4 regions of the Streptomyces sp. NPDC001381 genome follow, and region 2 is predicted to be linked to each of the others. Evidence: riboswitches for the same ligand, from Rfam matches in the RefSeq annotation. Region 2 holds a riboswitch; each other region holds the start of a gene.
The links. Region 2 has a riboswitch for cobalamin ahead of ACFY2L_RS14670 (ribonucleoside-diphosphate reductase subunit alpha). Riboswitches for the same ligand answer to the same signal wherever they lie in the genome.
Positions count from the first base shown of each region.

Region 1: it holds a riboswitch for cobalamin, as region 2 does, so the genes downstream of both, ACFY2L_RS20665 (HoxN/HupN/NixA family nickel/cobalt transporter) here and ACFY2L_RS14670 (ribonucleoside-diphosphate reductase subunit alpha) in region 2, are expected to answer to the same signal.
Region 3: it holds a riboswitch for cobalamin, as region 2 does, so the genes downstream of both, ACFY2L_RS00335 (cobalamin biosynthesis protein) here and ACFY2L_RS14670 (ribonucleoside-diphosphate reductase subunit alpha) in region 2, are expected to answer to the same signal.
Region 4: it holds a riboswitch for cobalamin, as region 2 does, so the genes downstream of both, ACFY2L_RS02985 (prenyltransferase/squalene oxidase repeat-containing protein) here and ACFY2L_RS14670 (ribonucleoside-diphosphate reductase subunit alpha) in region 2, are expected to answer to the same signal.

Region 1 covers NZ_JBIAWO010000004.1:462,993-466,381, forward strand. Annotated here, with positions in the region: gene ACFY2L_RS20660 (hypothetical protein) at 1-268, opposite strand, end outside; gene ACFY2L_RS20665 (HoxN/HupN/NixA family nickel/cobalt transporter) at 360-1,466, opposite strand; cobalamin riboswitch at 1,494-1,684, opposite strand; gene ACFY2L_RS20670 (LAETG motif-containing sortase-dependent surface protein) at 1,743-2,699, opposite strand; gene ACFY2L_RS20675 (glycoside hydrolase family 13 protein) at 2,947-3,389, shown strand, end outside.
Region 2 covers NZ_JBIAWO010000003.1:235,231-238,619, forward strand. Annotated here, with positions in the region: gene mctP (monocarboxylate uptake permease MctP) at 1-539, shown strand, start outside; gene ACFY2L_RS14665 (GNAT family N-acetyltransferase) at 610-1,116, shown strand; cobalamin riboswitch at 1,156-1,305, shown strand; gene ACFY2L_RS14670 (ribonucleoside-diphosphate reductase subunit alpha) at 1,428-3,389, shown strand, end outside.
Region 3 covers NZ_JBIAWO010000001.1:62,395-65,783, reverse strand. Annotated here, with positions in the region: gene ACFY2L_RS00340 (cobyric acid synthase) at 1-1,108, opposite strand, end outside; gene ACFY2L_RS00335 (cobalamin biosynthesis protein) at 1,105-2,049, opposite strand; cobalamin riboswitch at 2,147-2,290, opposite strand; gene ACFY2L_RS00330 (hypothetical protein) at 2,420-2,641, opposite strand; gene ACFY2L_RS00325 (anion permease) at 2,676-3,389, opposite strand, start outside.
Region 4 covers NZ_JBIAWO010000001.1:658,143-661,531, forward strand. Annotated here, with positions in the region: gene ACFY2L_RS02970 (MBL fold metallo-hydrolase) at 1-613, shown strand, start outside; gene ACFY2L_RS02975 (nuclear transport factor 2 family protein) at 719-1,153, shown strand; gene ACFY2L_RS02980 (hypothetical protein) at 1,244-1,687, shown strand; cobalamin riboswitch at 1,956-2,089, shown strand; gene ACFY2L_RS02985 (prenyltransferase/squalene oxidase repeat-containing protein) at 2,206-3,389, shown strand, end outside.

The DNA.
Region 1 (3,389 bases), on a different contig from region 2:
CCCAGCGCCTGGCGACGGTGACCCGGTGGCCGCCGAGCGTGCCGGTCACGGCGAAGCCGGGCACCGTCCGCAGCAGCCAGGGGAAGTGGCCCGCCCACCGGCCCTCTCCGTCCCGGCGGCCCTCGATCCGCTTCCAGCCCGGACGGGCGGCCAGGGCCCGCATCGCCCGGTCCGCCTTGCCGGCCCGGCGCGCGGTGCGGAACGCGAGCGTGCCTCCGACGACGAACGGCGCCAGGAGGATGGCCGACCACATGATCCAGGGGAGCATGGACGTCCCTTCCTTCCGCGCCGGGGACCGGGGTGCCCCCGTATCGTCCCGCCCGGGCGGCGGCGGGACATCGGTGGATCTACGTAGAGCCCTACGGAAGTCCCCGTGTCGTCGGCCGGGGGGTCCAGCGTTCCTCCACCCTGGCGAACCGCCAGTAGGCGATCGCCGCCGCCCACACGAGCACGAACAGGCCGACGATGACGTATCCGACGTTGTCGAGGTCGAGCGCCGCGATCCGGCCGGTGACGCCGTCCGTCAGGCGGAACTTCTCGTGCAGGACGCCGACCAGCTCGATCGTGCCGATGAAGAAGGCGACGGCGATGGACAGGCCGGTGATGGCGAGGTTGTAGAAGACCTTGCGGACGGGGTGGGAGAACGCCCACTGGTAGGCGAAGTTCATGAAGGTGCCGTCGAGGGTGTCGAAGAGGCTCATCCCGGCGGCGAACAGGAGGGGGAGGCAGAGGATCGCGTACCAGGGCAGTCCGGCCGCCGCCCCGGAGCCCGCCATCACCATCAGGGTGACCTCGGTGGCGGTGTCGAAGCCGAGCCCGAAGAGGAAGCCGAGCGGGAACATCTGCCCGGGCCGGGACACCGACTTGGTCAGCCGGCCGAGGATCCGGTTCATGAACCCGCGGGAGTCCAGGTGCTGTTCCAGCTCCCGCTCGTCGTACGTCCCCTCCCGCATCGCCCGGAAGACGCGCAGGATCCCCCTCAGGGCGACGAGGTTGAGGGCGGCGATGAGGTAGAGGAACGTGCCGGAGACGGTCGTGCCGAGGAAGCCGAGGACCTGGTGGGTGCGTGAGTCCTCGTTCATCACCGTGCCGGCGAGCCGGGTGCCGCCGGCGATGAGCGCGGCGAGGAGCACGACCACGCTGGAGTGCCCGAGGGCGAACCAGAACCCCACCGACACCGGCCGCTTGCCGTCCGCCATCAGCTTGCGGGTGGTGTTGTCGATCGCGGCGATGTGGTCGGCGTCGAAGGCGTGCCGCATGCCGAGGGTGTAGGCGGTGACGCCGAGCCCGATGCCGAAGGCCTTGTTCCCGACCTCGTAGTGACCGGGCACGACGAGCAGGAAGAGGATGCCGAAGGCCAGTACGTGCAGGCCGGCTATGGCGGCCATCAGCCCCGCCGTCCTGACGGTGTCCTCGCGCCGCCATCGGAAGGCGGCGGCTCCGGGCAGGGCGACGGGCTCGGTCATGCGGTCACGCTCCAGCACCTCGTGGATCACTTCGTGAGATGCCGTGGCCGGTCTCCTGGCTGCGGGTGCCGACGTCTCCGGCCCGCCTTCCCGGCCGTCTCATGACGGCCAGTGGCTGTCCCGCGGGGGGACTCGGGCCGGGGACTCCCCGATCACAGTGGCGAGGGCCGCTCCGGTGTCGCACCGGATTCCCGAACACCACGACCCGCCCACCGTAACGTACGGCCGCCCCGGCTCCACGAGGGTGCCGGGGCGGCCGTACCGGAGAGGCGCGGGTCAGGCGCGGGTCGCCTTGCGGCGGCGGGTGGCCACCACGATCGCCGCGCCGCCGAGCAGCAGGGCGGCGGCGCCGCCCGCGATCAGCGGGGTGGCGCTGTTCGCGCCGGTCTCGGCGAGGTCGCCACCGCCGCCGTCGGGCGTGGTGGCGGGGGCGGTGGTCGACTCGGAGGCGGACGGGGCCGGGGTGCTCGACTCCGACTCGGGCTCCGACGCCGTCGGCGACGGGGTCGTGCTCTCGGACGACGAGTCCGACGGCGGGGCCGAGGAGGCGGGCGCCGACGGCGACTCACCGCCGCCGGCCGGCGGGGACGACGACGGCGGCTGCTCGGTGACCGTGCAGTCCTTCGTGCCGCCGTTCCACGCGGCGATCAGCTTGTCCTTGATGACCGGCCGGTCCGGTCCCTTGGGCAGTTCGCCGTGCTCGAAGCCGTCCTTGGCGTCGAGCTTGCCGTCGAACTTCACCGCACCGCGGTAGAGGTCGATCTGCGCGTAGCAGCCGGCGTCGGGGACGGAGATGTCGAGCGTGTCGGTCTGCCCGGGCTTGACGGTCACCGAGTCGAAGTCGACGAAGACCTGCTCACCGGAGGTGCCGAAGGTGGCGCCGTGGGCGAGGTAGGAGGCCAGGGAGGCGGTGCAGGTGCTCGCGTCGCCGGCCGTGCGGACGCTGATGTGGACCTCGCCGTCCTGGGTCGGCTTGAGGTTCTGGTCGTCGACCCGCACCGAGTCGAAGAAGTTCTTGCCGTCGAGCGAGAACTGGCAGCGGTCGGTCCCCGTCTCGGTGCCCGCGCCGGTGCCCGGCTGGTAGTGACCGCCGGTGTTCCAGCCGTCCCCGCCGGGGGTGCCGGACTGGGCCCAGGCGCCGGAGGCGGCGGCGACGGAGGCGGCGCAGAGGGTGAGCGAAGCGGCGCCCGTCCCCAGCAGGCGGCGCACGGTGACACGTCTCGCTATGGACATGCGTATCCATTCTTGGCGAATGCCAGGGCAAAGCCAGGGCTGATTGGTCAGATCAGAAGAAACACGGGGCCCTTCGGTCACAGGCGCCACAGTGTCCGCCCATCGTCGTGTGGACGTGAGAGCGCTGTCAACCTGGTGCAAAACCTGGGGAGTTCAAGCTTCCATCACGACTTCGTCACGTGCGGAACGATCCCCTCCGGACCGTCAGCACGTTCACTTTCCCGGCAACTTGGACAGACTTCCGTTCGTGACCGACATCTCCTCACGCAACCCCGACTGGTGGCGCCAGGCCGTCGTCTACCAGGTGTACCCGCGCAGCTTCGCCGACGCCGACGGAGACGGCCTCGGCGACCTCCCGGGGGTCACCGGCCGGCTGCCCCACCTCGCCGCCCTCGGCGTGGACGCGCTCTGGCTCAGCCCCTTCTACCCCTCCGAACTGGCCGACGGGGGCTACGACGTCGCCGACCACCGCGACGTCGACCCGCGCCTGGGCACCCTCGCGGACTTCGACGCGCTGGCCGCCGAGGCCCACCGCCTCGGACTGAAGGTGATCGTCGACCTCGTCCCCAACCACACCTCGCACCAGCACCCCTGGTTCCAGGAGGCCCTGGCCGCCCGCCCGGGCTCCCCGGCCCGCGAGCGCTACGTCTTCCGCGACGGACGCGGCGCGCACGGCGAACTCCCGCCCAC
Region 2 (3,389 bases):
TCTTCACCCGGAACATCTACAAGGACTTCATCAAGCCGGACGCCACGCCCGCGCAGGAGACCAGGGTCTCCAAGCTGGTGTCCCTGCTGGTGAAGGTGGGCGCCCTGGTCTTCGTCCTCACCATGGACAAGACGGTCGCCATCAACTTCCAGCTGCTGGGCGGCATCTGGATCCTGCAGACCTTCCCGGCCCTGGTCGGCGGCCTGTTCACCCGCTGGTTCCACCGCTGGGCGCTGCTCGCGGGCTGGGCGGTCGGCATGGTCTACGGCACGGTCGCCGCGTACGGCGTCGCCTCCCCGACCCAGAAGCACTTCGGCGGCTCGGCGAAGGAGATCCCGGGCATCGGAGAGATCGGCTACATCGGTCTCACGGCGTTCGTCCTCAATGCCGTCGTGACCGTGGTCCTGACCTTCGCCCTCAAGGCCGTGAAGGCCCCCGAGGGCATCGACGAGACCAGGCCGCAGGACTACACGGCGGACGCCGGGGACCCGGGGGTGCAGGTGGAGCTGCCGCCGGCGACCGCCGGAGCGTCCCACTAGACGAGACCGCGGCGGGCCGTCGGGAAAATCCGGCGGCCCGCCGTCGTGCGCATGGGGCACACTGCGCGCCATGGACATCCGGATCAGGCAGGCGAAACCCAGCGAGTACGCCGCCCTCGGCGAGATGACGGCCCGTGCCTACCTCGACGACGGCCTGCTCGACTACGGCGAGGGCGACGAGTACCTGCCCGTGCTGAAGGACGTGGCCGGGCGGGCGGCCGCCGCCGAGGTCCTCGTGGCCGTGGAGGGCGAACGGCTCCTCGGCGGAGTCACCTTCGTCCCCGGCCCCGGCCCCGTCGCCGACATCGCCCGTCCCGGCGAGACGGAGATCAGGGCGCTCGCCGTCACGCGCGAGGCGCGGGGCCGGGGCGCCGGTGAGGCCCTCGTGCGGAGCTGTGTCGACCGCGCCCGGGCCATGGAGGGCCGCACCGCCGTCGTCCTGTCGACCCAGCGCGCCATGCACAGCGCCCACCGCCTCTACGAGCGCCTCGGCTTCGTCCGCACACCGGAGCGGGACTGGAATCCCGTGCCGCACCTGGACGACCTCACTCTCCTCACCTACAAGTTGACACTCTGAAACCACCCCGACACAACATCTGGGGGTGGCGTGACGGGTGAGCACAAGATGTATGCTCATGCTCGCTGTCGCCGCAGGGGAATCCGGTGCGAATCCGGAACTGTCCCGCAACGGTGTACTCGCGTGTGCGCCCACCCGTGTCCGCACGCCTGTCCAGTCCGAGGACCTGTCGGCAGCGCACCCGGCCGTCCGGCCCGGGTGCCTTGACGTCCGGGCCTCGTGGAGTGGGCCGGTGGACGCGACGCCGCGTGCGCTCGTGTGCTGCCCCCTGCTCCGCGCCAGGCCCCCTGCCGAGCGAGGGAGAGCCCCACGTGACCATCGCGCCAGCCGATCCGGCCTCAGCCGTCCTGCCGGAAACCGACGGTCCCGGTGCCGCGCTGCTGCGGACCCTGACCGAGCTGACCGCCGACCTCCCCGACGCCGACCCCGGCCGGGTCGCCGCCGCCGCGCTGCGCGGCCGGTCCGCCGGGGCGGACGAGAGGGAGCTGCGCGAGCTGGCCACGGAGGCGGCCGCCGGCCTGATCTCCGAGGACCCCGCCTACTCCCGGCTGGCCGCCCGGCTGCTGACGATCAGCATCGCCACGGAGGCCGCCTCCCAGGGCGTCACCTCGTTCACCGGGTCCGTGGCCGTCGGTCACCGCGAGGGCCTCATCGCCGACCGCACCGCCGACTTCGTACGGCTGCACGCGGCCCGCCTGGACGCGCTGATCGACCCGGCCGCCGACGACCGCTTCGGCTACTTCGGGCTCCGCACCCTGCACAGCCGCTACCTGCTGCGGCACCCGCACACCCGCAAGGTCGTCGAGACGCCCCAGCACTTCCTGCTGCGGGTGGCCTGCGGTCTCGCCGAGGACGACACCACCCGTGCCCTGGACGAGGTCGCGGCGCTCTACGGGCTCATGAGCCGCCTCGACTACCTGCCGTCCTCCCCCACGCTCTTCAACTCCGGCACCCGGCACCCCCAGATGTCGTCCTGCTACCTCCTCGACTCCCCGCTGGACGAGCTGGACTCGATCTACGACCGCTACCACCAGGTGGCCCGGCTCTCCAAGCACGCCGGCGGCATCGGGCTGTCGTACTCCCGGATCCGCAGCCGCGGTTCGCTGATCCGCGGCACCAACGGGCACTCCAACGGCATCGTCCCGTTCCTGAAGACCCTGGACGCCTCCGTCGCCGCCGTGAACCAGGGCGGCCGGCGCAAGGGCGCGGCCGCGGTCTACCTGGAGACCTGGCACTCCGACATCGAGGAGTTCCTGGAGCTGCGCGACAACACCGGTGAGGACGCCCGCCGTACGCACAACCTGAACCTCGCGCACTGGGTCCCGGACGAGTTCATGCGCCGGGTGAACGCCGACGAGCAGTGGTCGCTGTTCTCCCCCTCCGACGTGCCCGAGCTGGTCGACCTGTGGGGCGAGGAGTTCGACGCCGCGTACCGCGCGGCGGAGGCGGCCGGGCTCGCCAGGAGGACCATCGCGGCCCGTGATCTGTACGGCCGGATGATGCGGACCCTCGCGCAGACCGGCAACGGCTGGATGACCTTCAAGGACGCGGCCAACCGCACCGCCAACCAGACGGCGGAGCCGGGCCAGGTGATCCACTCCTCCAACCTCTGCACGGAGATCCTGGAGGTCACCGACGACGGCGAGACCGCGGTGTGCAACCTGGGTTCGGTGAACCTCGGGGCCTTCGTGGCCGACGGGGACATCGACTGGGAGCGCCTGGACGCCACCGTCCGCACGGCCGTCACCTTCCTCGACCGGGTCGTCGACATCAACTTCTACCCGACCGAGCAGGCGGGCCGGTCGAACGCCAAGTGGCGTCCGGTGGGCCTGGGCGCGATGGGTCTGCAGGACGTCTTCTTCAAGCTGCGGCTGCCCTTCGACTCCCCCGAGGCCCGCCTGCTGTCCACCCGGATCGCCGAGCGCGTCATGCTCGCCGCGTACGAGGCCTCCGCCGACCTGGCCGAGCGCAACGGCCCGCTGCCGGCCTGGGAGAAGACCCGTACCGCCCGGGGTGTGCTGCACCCGGACCACTACGGCGTCGAGTTCACCTGGCCGGAGCGCTGGGCGGCGCTGCGCGAGCGGATCGCGACGACCGGTCTGCGCAACTCGCTGCTCCTCGCCATCGCGCCGACGGCCACCATCGCCTCGATCGCCGGTGTGTACGAGTGCATCGAGCCGCAGGTGTCCAACCTGTTCAAGCGCGAGACGCTGTCGGGCGAGTTCCTCCAGGTCAACTCGTACCTGGTGCAGGACCTCAAGGAGCTCGGCGTC
Region 3 (3,389 bases), on a different contig from region 2:
CGGGAAGGATCCCGAGCCCGTCGACGTTCCCGCGCCGGCTCTCGACCTCGTCCTCGATGTGCTCGCCGAGGACCTGGAAGCCGCCGCAGATGCCGAGGACCGGGCGCCCTTGCGCGGCTCTGCGGACCAGGGCGTCCGCGAGTCCCCGCTCCCGCAGCCACTCCAGCGCCCGGACCGTCCCCCGGGTTCCCGGGATCACGACGAGGTCCGCGTCGGCCAACTCCTCCGGCCGGTCCACGAACCGCACGACGACACCGGGTTCGGCGGCGAGCGCGTCGACGTCGGTGAAGTTCGACATGAGGGGGATCGCGCAGACGGCGACCCGCAGCACGTCCTCCCCGACGGGCGGGGCGACGTTCGACTCCCGCACGGTCCCGCGCAGGGAGACCCGCAGCCCGTCCTCCTCGTCGATCCCGAGCCCGTGGCGGAACGGCAGCACGCCGTAGGTCCGCCGCCCGGTGAGCCCGTGCAGCATGTCGAGCCCCGGCTCCAGCAGACCGACGTCCCCCCGGAACTTGTTGACGAGGAATCCGGCGACGAGCGCCTGGTCCTCGGGGGAGAGGAGCGCGACGGTCCCGAAGAACGACGCGAAGACCCCACCGCGGTCGATGTCGCCGACGACGAGCACGGGGAGCCCGGCGTTCCGGGCGATCCCCATGTTCACGATGTCGGTCCGCCGCAGATTGATCTCGGCGGGAGAACCGGCCCCCTCACAGATCACCGCGTCATACGTGCCCCGCAACTCGGCCAGACAGTCGAGGACCGTCCCGAGAAGCCGTTGCTGGCGCCCGCCGTGATACCCCCGTGCGCTCAGCTCGCCCACCGGCTTCCCGAGCAGCACCACCTGACTGCTCTGCTCGCCACCGGGCTTGAGCAGCACGGGATTCATCAGCGCGGTCGGCTCGATGCGGCAGGCCTGCGCCTGCATGGCCTGCGCCCGCCCGATCTCGGCCCCTTCCTTCGTCACGAACGAATTCAGGGACATGTTCTGCGCCTTGAAGGGGGCGACCTTCACCCCCTGCCGCACCAGCCACCGGCAGATGCCCGCCGTGACGACACTCTTGCCGGCGTCGGAGGTGGTACCGGCGACCAGGAGACCCCCGCTCATGAGCTCCGCCCCTTCGCGATGAGGCGCGCGGCGACGGTGACGCCGAGCGCGAGCAGGCCGACACGGCGGGAGAGCCGTACGGCGCGTTCGATGTCGTGGGCGACGACGGCACGTCCCGCCGTCCCGTTGAGCACGGGCCGGTGCTCCACCCGCCCGGCGTAGGACAGGGTCCCGCCCAGCCGCACCCCGAGCGCACCGGCGAAGGAGGCCTCCACGGGACCGGCGTTGGGACTGGGGTGCAGGTGGGCGTCGTCCCGCCAGGCCCGTACGGCGGCGCGCGGCCGGTCGCCGGCGACGGCGGCGAGGACGGCGGTCAGCCGCGCCCCCGGCCACCCCGCGAGGTCGTCGAGCCGCGCGGAGGCCCACCCGAAGCGCCGGTACCGGGGCGACCTGTGCCCGACCATCGCGTCCAGGGTGTTGACGGCCCGGAACCCGAGCAGCCCCGGCACACCGCCCACGGCGCCCCACACCAGGGCGCCCACCACGGCGTCGGAGGTGTTCTCGGCGACGGACTCGACGACGGCCCGCGCGATCCCGTCGGCGTCGAGGGCCTGCGGATCCCGCCCGCACAGGTGGGGCAGCCGGGCCCGCGCGCCCTCGACGTCCCCCGCCTCCAGGGCGCGCCCGACGGCACGGGCCTCGCGGGCGAGCGAGGTCCCGCCCACCACGGCCCAGGTGGCGGCGGAGGCGAGAGCGACGGAAGCGGCCGGGGAACGCCGTACGGCCCGGTCGGCGGCGGCCCCGAGGACCACGGCCCCACCGGCGCAGACGACGGTGTGCAGGGCGCCCCACCCGCGGTGGTCCCGCCACAGCACCCGCTCCACGGCTCCGGCGGCCCGCCCGAACGCGGCGACCGGATGCCCCCGGCGTGGATCACCGAGGAGCAGGTCACCGAGGAGGCCGAGGGCGGCGCCGTACGCGTGAACGCGATCGGCACGCATCGGCTCAGCCGGCCGCGGGGTCGGGCAGCGAGCTGGTGCTGTACCTCAACGGCCGAGCGAGCATGGCGATATGTCCTCACTCAGGGTGTCCACGCCCTGGTTCGACGAGACCGGCGGCGAGAGTTCCTGGCTCCCGGGGTGGTGCACCCCGGTGACAGTGGCGGGACCGCGCCGGATTCGCACCGGCTTCCTCTTCTGCCGCCGTACATGGCTCCGGCAGTCCACCATGGCCCCGGAAGGGCCGTCAACTTGCCGTTGACCTGCGAGGCTGGAGTGTGCTGAGCCCCACACAGGGGCGGTTCCGGAGGTCACGGAAAAGGGGTGCGGGACGGCGATCCGTCCCGCACCCCGAGGTGTCCGAGCTGGTGGGTCAGGCCACGATCAGGGAGATCCCGTACGCCACCGCCGCCGCGCAGGCCGCGAAGCACGCGTAGGCGCCGGTGACCGCGAGGGTGGCGGAGCCGCCCTGTTCCGCGGCGCGTTCCTGACGGGACAGGCCCATGATGCCGAGGGTGAAGAGGGCCACCAGGGCCACGGTGATCACGAGGCTGACGCCGAAGACGGAGCCGAGGGCCGCCCAGTCGATCTTCATGCTGCTTCTCTTCCTTCGTACCGGGTGGGCGGGTTCAGACCGCGGGGGCCGTGGGCTCGGTGGCCGTGGCGGCCGGGGAGGGGATGGTGGCCGTCAGGCCCTCGGTGACCGTGCCGGCCGGAGGCGGGGCGACGGCGGCGATCGCCGTGGTGACCACGCCCGCCGGCTCCTCGGTCTCGTTGACGTTGGACGCGTCCACGACCTCGCGGCGCGAGATCTTCCAGATCGCCGCGCTGGAGGCGACGAGGAAGACCGCCACGACCGCCGTGCCCCAGTCGCCCAGGTTCGTGACCGACTCGGCCAGCGCGCCCACCAGGGCGGCCGCCGGGAGCGTCAGGCCCCAGGCCACGAACATCCGGGTCGCCGTGGACCAGCGGACCACGCCGCCCTTGCGGCCCAGCCCCGCGCCCATCACCGAACCGGAGACGGAGTGCGTGGTGGAGAGGGAGAAACCGAGGTGGGAGGAGGCCAGGATGACCGTCGCCGCGCTGGTCTGGGCGGCGAAGCCCTGCTGCGGCTGGAGGTCGGTCAGGCCCTTGCCCATGGTGCGGATGATGCGCCAGCCGCCGAGGTAGGTGCCGAGCGCGATGGCCAGGCCGGCGGAGAGGATGACCCAGGTGGGCGGGTCGGAGTCGGGGGCGACGGCACCGCCGGCGACCAGGGCGAGGGTGATGATGCCCATCGTCTTCTGCGCGTCGTTCGTGCCGTGCGCGAGGGAGACCAGGCCGGCCGAGGCGATCTGGCCCGC
Region 4 (3,389 bases), on a different contig from region 2:
GGCCCGGCGCCGTACGCTTCCCGGGCTCTCCCCCGCCCTCCCCGACCGCGAGATCGTCCCCGGCGAACTGCTCGACCTGCCCGGCCGCCGGCTGCGCGCGATCTGGACCCCCGGCCACACCCCCGGCCATGTCTGCCTCCATCTGGAGGAGGAGCACCCGGCCGAACTGACGGGCCACGGCCGTCTGTTCTCCGGCGACCATCTCCTTCCCGAGATCAGCCCCCACATCGGCCTGTACGAGGACCCCGACGACACCACCGTCACCGACCCCCTCGGCGACTACCTCGACTCCCTCGAACGCGTCGGCCGCCTCGCCCCCGCGGAGATCCTCCCGGCCCATCAGCACGCCTTCACCGACGCCCCGGCCCGGGTCCGGGAGCTGCTCACCCACCACGAGGCCCGCCTGGCCGGCCTCCGCACCCTCCTCGCCGCTCCCCTCACCCCCTGGCAGCTCGCCGAACGCATGGAGTGGAACCGCCCCTGGGAGCAGATCCCCTACGGCTCGCGGAACATAGCGGTCTCGGAGGCGGAGGCCCATCTGCGGCGGCTGGTGAAACTGGGGCACGCGGAGGCGGTGGCGGGGAGCGATCCGGTGACGTACGTGGCGGTGTGAAGGTCCGCTGTGAGCGGTGCCGTTCACGAGGGCGAACCACGGCGTTCACGAGACGGTCCTACGGTGCTGCCCACACCCCTCCCGGACCCTCAGGTGGCGACACCCATGGACCCGATCGCACAGCTCCTCGCCGAACGCGCCTGCCAGCGTCTGCTCCTCGACCTCGTCCGCCGTCTCGACCTCGGCGAACCCGGCTCCGTGGCCGAGCTGTTCACCGAGGACGGCACGTGGACCTGGCCCGAGGGCGAACGCCTGGTCAAGGGCCGCGCCGCCCTGCGCGCCCACTTCGGCTCCCGCCCCGCCGACCGCCACGCCCGCCGCCTGATGGCCGACGTCCACGTCCAGGTGACGTCCCCGGACACGGCGAGGGCGACGTCGTACTTCACCACGTACCGCGTGGACGCCTCCGCGGCCCGAGCTTCTGCCCCGGTGGGGATCGGCCACTACGAGGACACCCTGCGCCGCACCCCCGACGGCTCCTGGCTGCTCGCGGCCCGCACCCTGCGCCTGCCGTGCGACCGCCCCACGCCGCGTCTGTAGACCCCCTGGGCTCCCTCGCCCGGCACGCGAGACCGGGCAGCTCTAGACTCACAGGGTCTCAGCTGAATAACCGTCAAAGGATCAACTACGTTGCTCGCAGCACGCATTGGCACTGTCCTCGGTGGTATCGCCGCCGCGACCCTGCTCACGATCGGCAACGCCTCGGCCGTCCACTTCGAGATCGACGAGGCCGACGCCACGCCGTTCGACGGAAGTGTGCCGTCCGCCACGGAGTGCGCCCACAACTCCGTGGGGAAGGGCTGTTTCCGCGAGGTCGGGGACTGGTTCGAGATCGTCGACGAGAAGAAGGACGGGCACGCGACCCTCGTCGTCTGGCGCAGCATCTACCCCGAGAGCCAGGCGACCATCCGGCAGGGAACCATCTGGAACACCGCCGGCTTCCAGACCTACCGGTACCAGAACAAGGATCTCCACGAGGGATACCTCCTCGAGCTCCGGGTGTGCGCCGGTGAGTGGCACAACAAGCACGTCATCGACAGCACCTGCAGCGCCTGGACGACGACCAAGTCCTGAACCCGCCCTCGGGCGGGGTCGCCGTGCTCCGGGGTGCACCAGTCGATGTCCTGGAGCCGTCGGCGGTGAGGTTCACATCGTCGGCCCCTCCAGCCGCTCCCTCACCAGGTCGGTGCGGGGCGGCGGCGCGTACGGCGGGCGCGGGGTGGCCGTGGCCGGCTCGACGGACTTCCCCGGCGACGACGACGGTGACGGCGCTGCCCAACCTGGCGGGGGCGGGCCCGGTGGCGGCGGACGTCTCACAGCCACCCCTCAGGGCCCTGGCTACCTGCGGGTAGAGTGACCGCGTCGTCATCACACCCGTACGGGGGGAAGCCGGTGCAATTCCGGCGCTGACCCGCAACCGTGAACCACCGCGCCGGTGGTGAGCCGGACTGCCCCGTGCGGACGTTGACCGGCTCACGTGCGCGGCAGCCCGCCGTCGCACGGCACCGTCGAGGTCTACGGAGCCGAGCCGCCGGGGTGTCCCGTGCTGCCCGGCTCCCGGACCTCCCGACCGGGAGAGGCACCCGCCGATCATGAAGTTCCGCCACAGCGCCGCGGCCCTGGCCGCCACCACCGCCGCAGTCCTGGGTGCCGCCGTTCCGTCCGTCGCCGCCACCCCCACCCCGGCGGCCGGGATACCCGACGGCCTCTACGGCACCGCCGACCCGACGTACGACGGCGTGTGGCGCCAGTCGCTGGCGCTGCTCGCGCAGGACACCGTGGGCGTGGTCCCCGCCGACCGGGCCGTCGCGTGGCTGGCGGGGCAGCAGTGCGCCGACGGGGCGTTCGCGCCGTTCCGCGCCGACACCGCCAAGGCCTGCGGCGCCGGGCTCCAGGTCGACACCAACAGCACCGCCGCCGCCGTCCAGGCACTGGCCGCCGTCGGCGGGCACGACGGCGTGACCGGCAAGGCCGTCACCTGGCTGAAGTCCGCGCAGAACACCGACGGCGGCTGGGGCTACTCCCCTGGCGGGGCCAGCGACGCCAACTCGACGTCCGTCGTCATCGGCGCGCTGACCGCCGTGGGGGAGAAGCCGGCGGATGTCCGCAAGGGCGGCCGGTCCCCGTACGACGCCCTGATGAAGCTCGCCCTGCCGTGCGAGGGCGAGGGCGCGGGCGCCTTCGCCTACCAGCCGGACAAGAAGGGCGGGCTGGCCGCCAACGCGGACGCGACGGCCGCGGGCGTGGTGGGCGCGCTCGGCAGGGGCCTGGTGGTGACCTCGGGCAAGGAGGCGGCCGCGGCCTGCGCCGACGCCGACCGGCCGACGCCGCGGCAGGTGGCGGCCAACGGCGCCTCCTACCTGGCGCGGGTGCTCGCCGGGAACGGGTACCTCACCTCCGTCCTCCCCGGCGCGGAGGACCAGCCCGACTACGGCAACACCGCCGACGCGGTGGTCGCGCTCGCCGCGCAGGGCGGGGCCGCCCAGGCCACGAAGCCCCTGCGGTGGCTGGAGCGGAACTCCGCGGCCTGGGCGCGGCAGAGCGGCCCCGCCGCATACGCCCAGCTCATCTTCGCGGCGCACGCCACGGGCACCGACCCCCGCGACTTCGGCGGCACCGACCTGGTCGAGAAGCTCAACGCGACGGGCCCCGCGCCGCGGGCGCAGCAGGCCGCCGAGAACGCGGCGGAGAAGCCGGACCGGAAGGACGAGGGCGACGACGGGTACGGCACGTGGTGGACCGTCGGTGTCTTCCTCGTCGCCGGTGTCGGCATCGG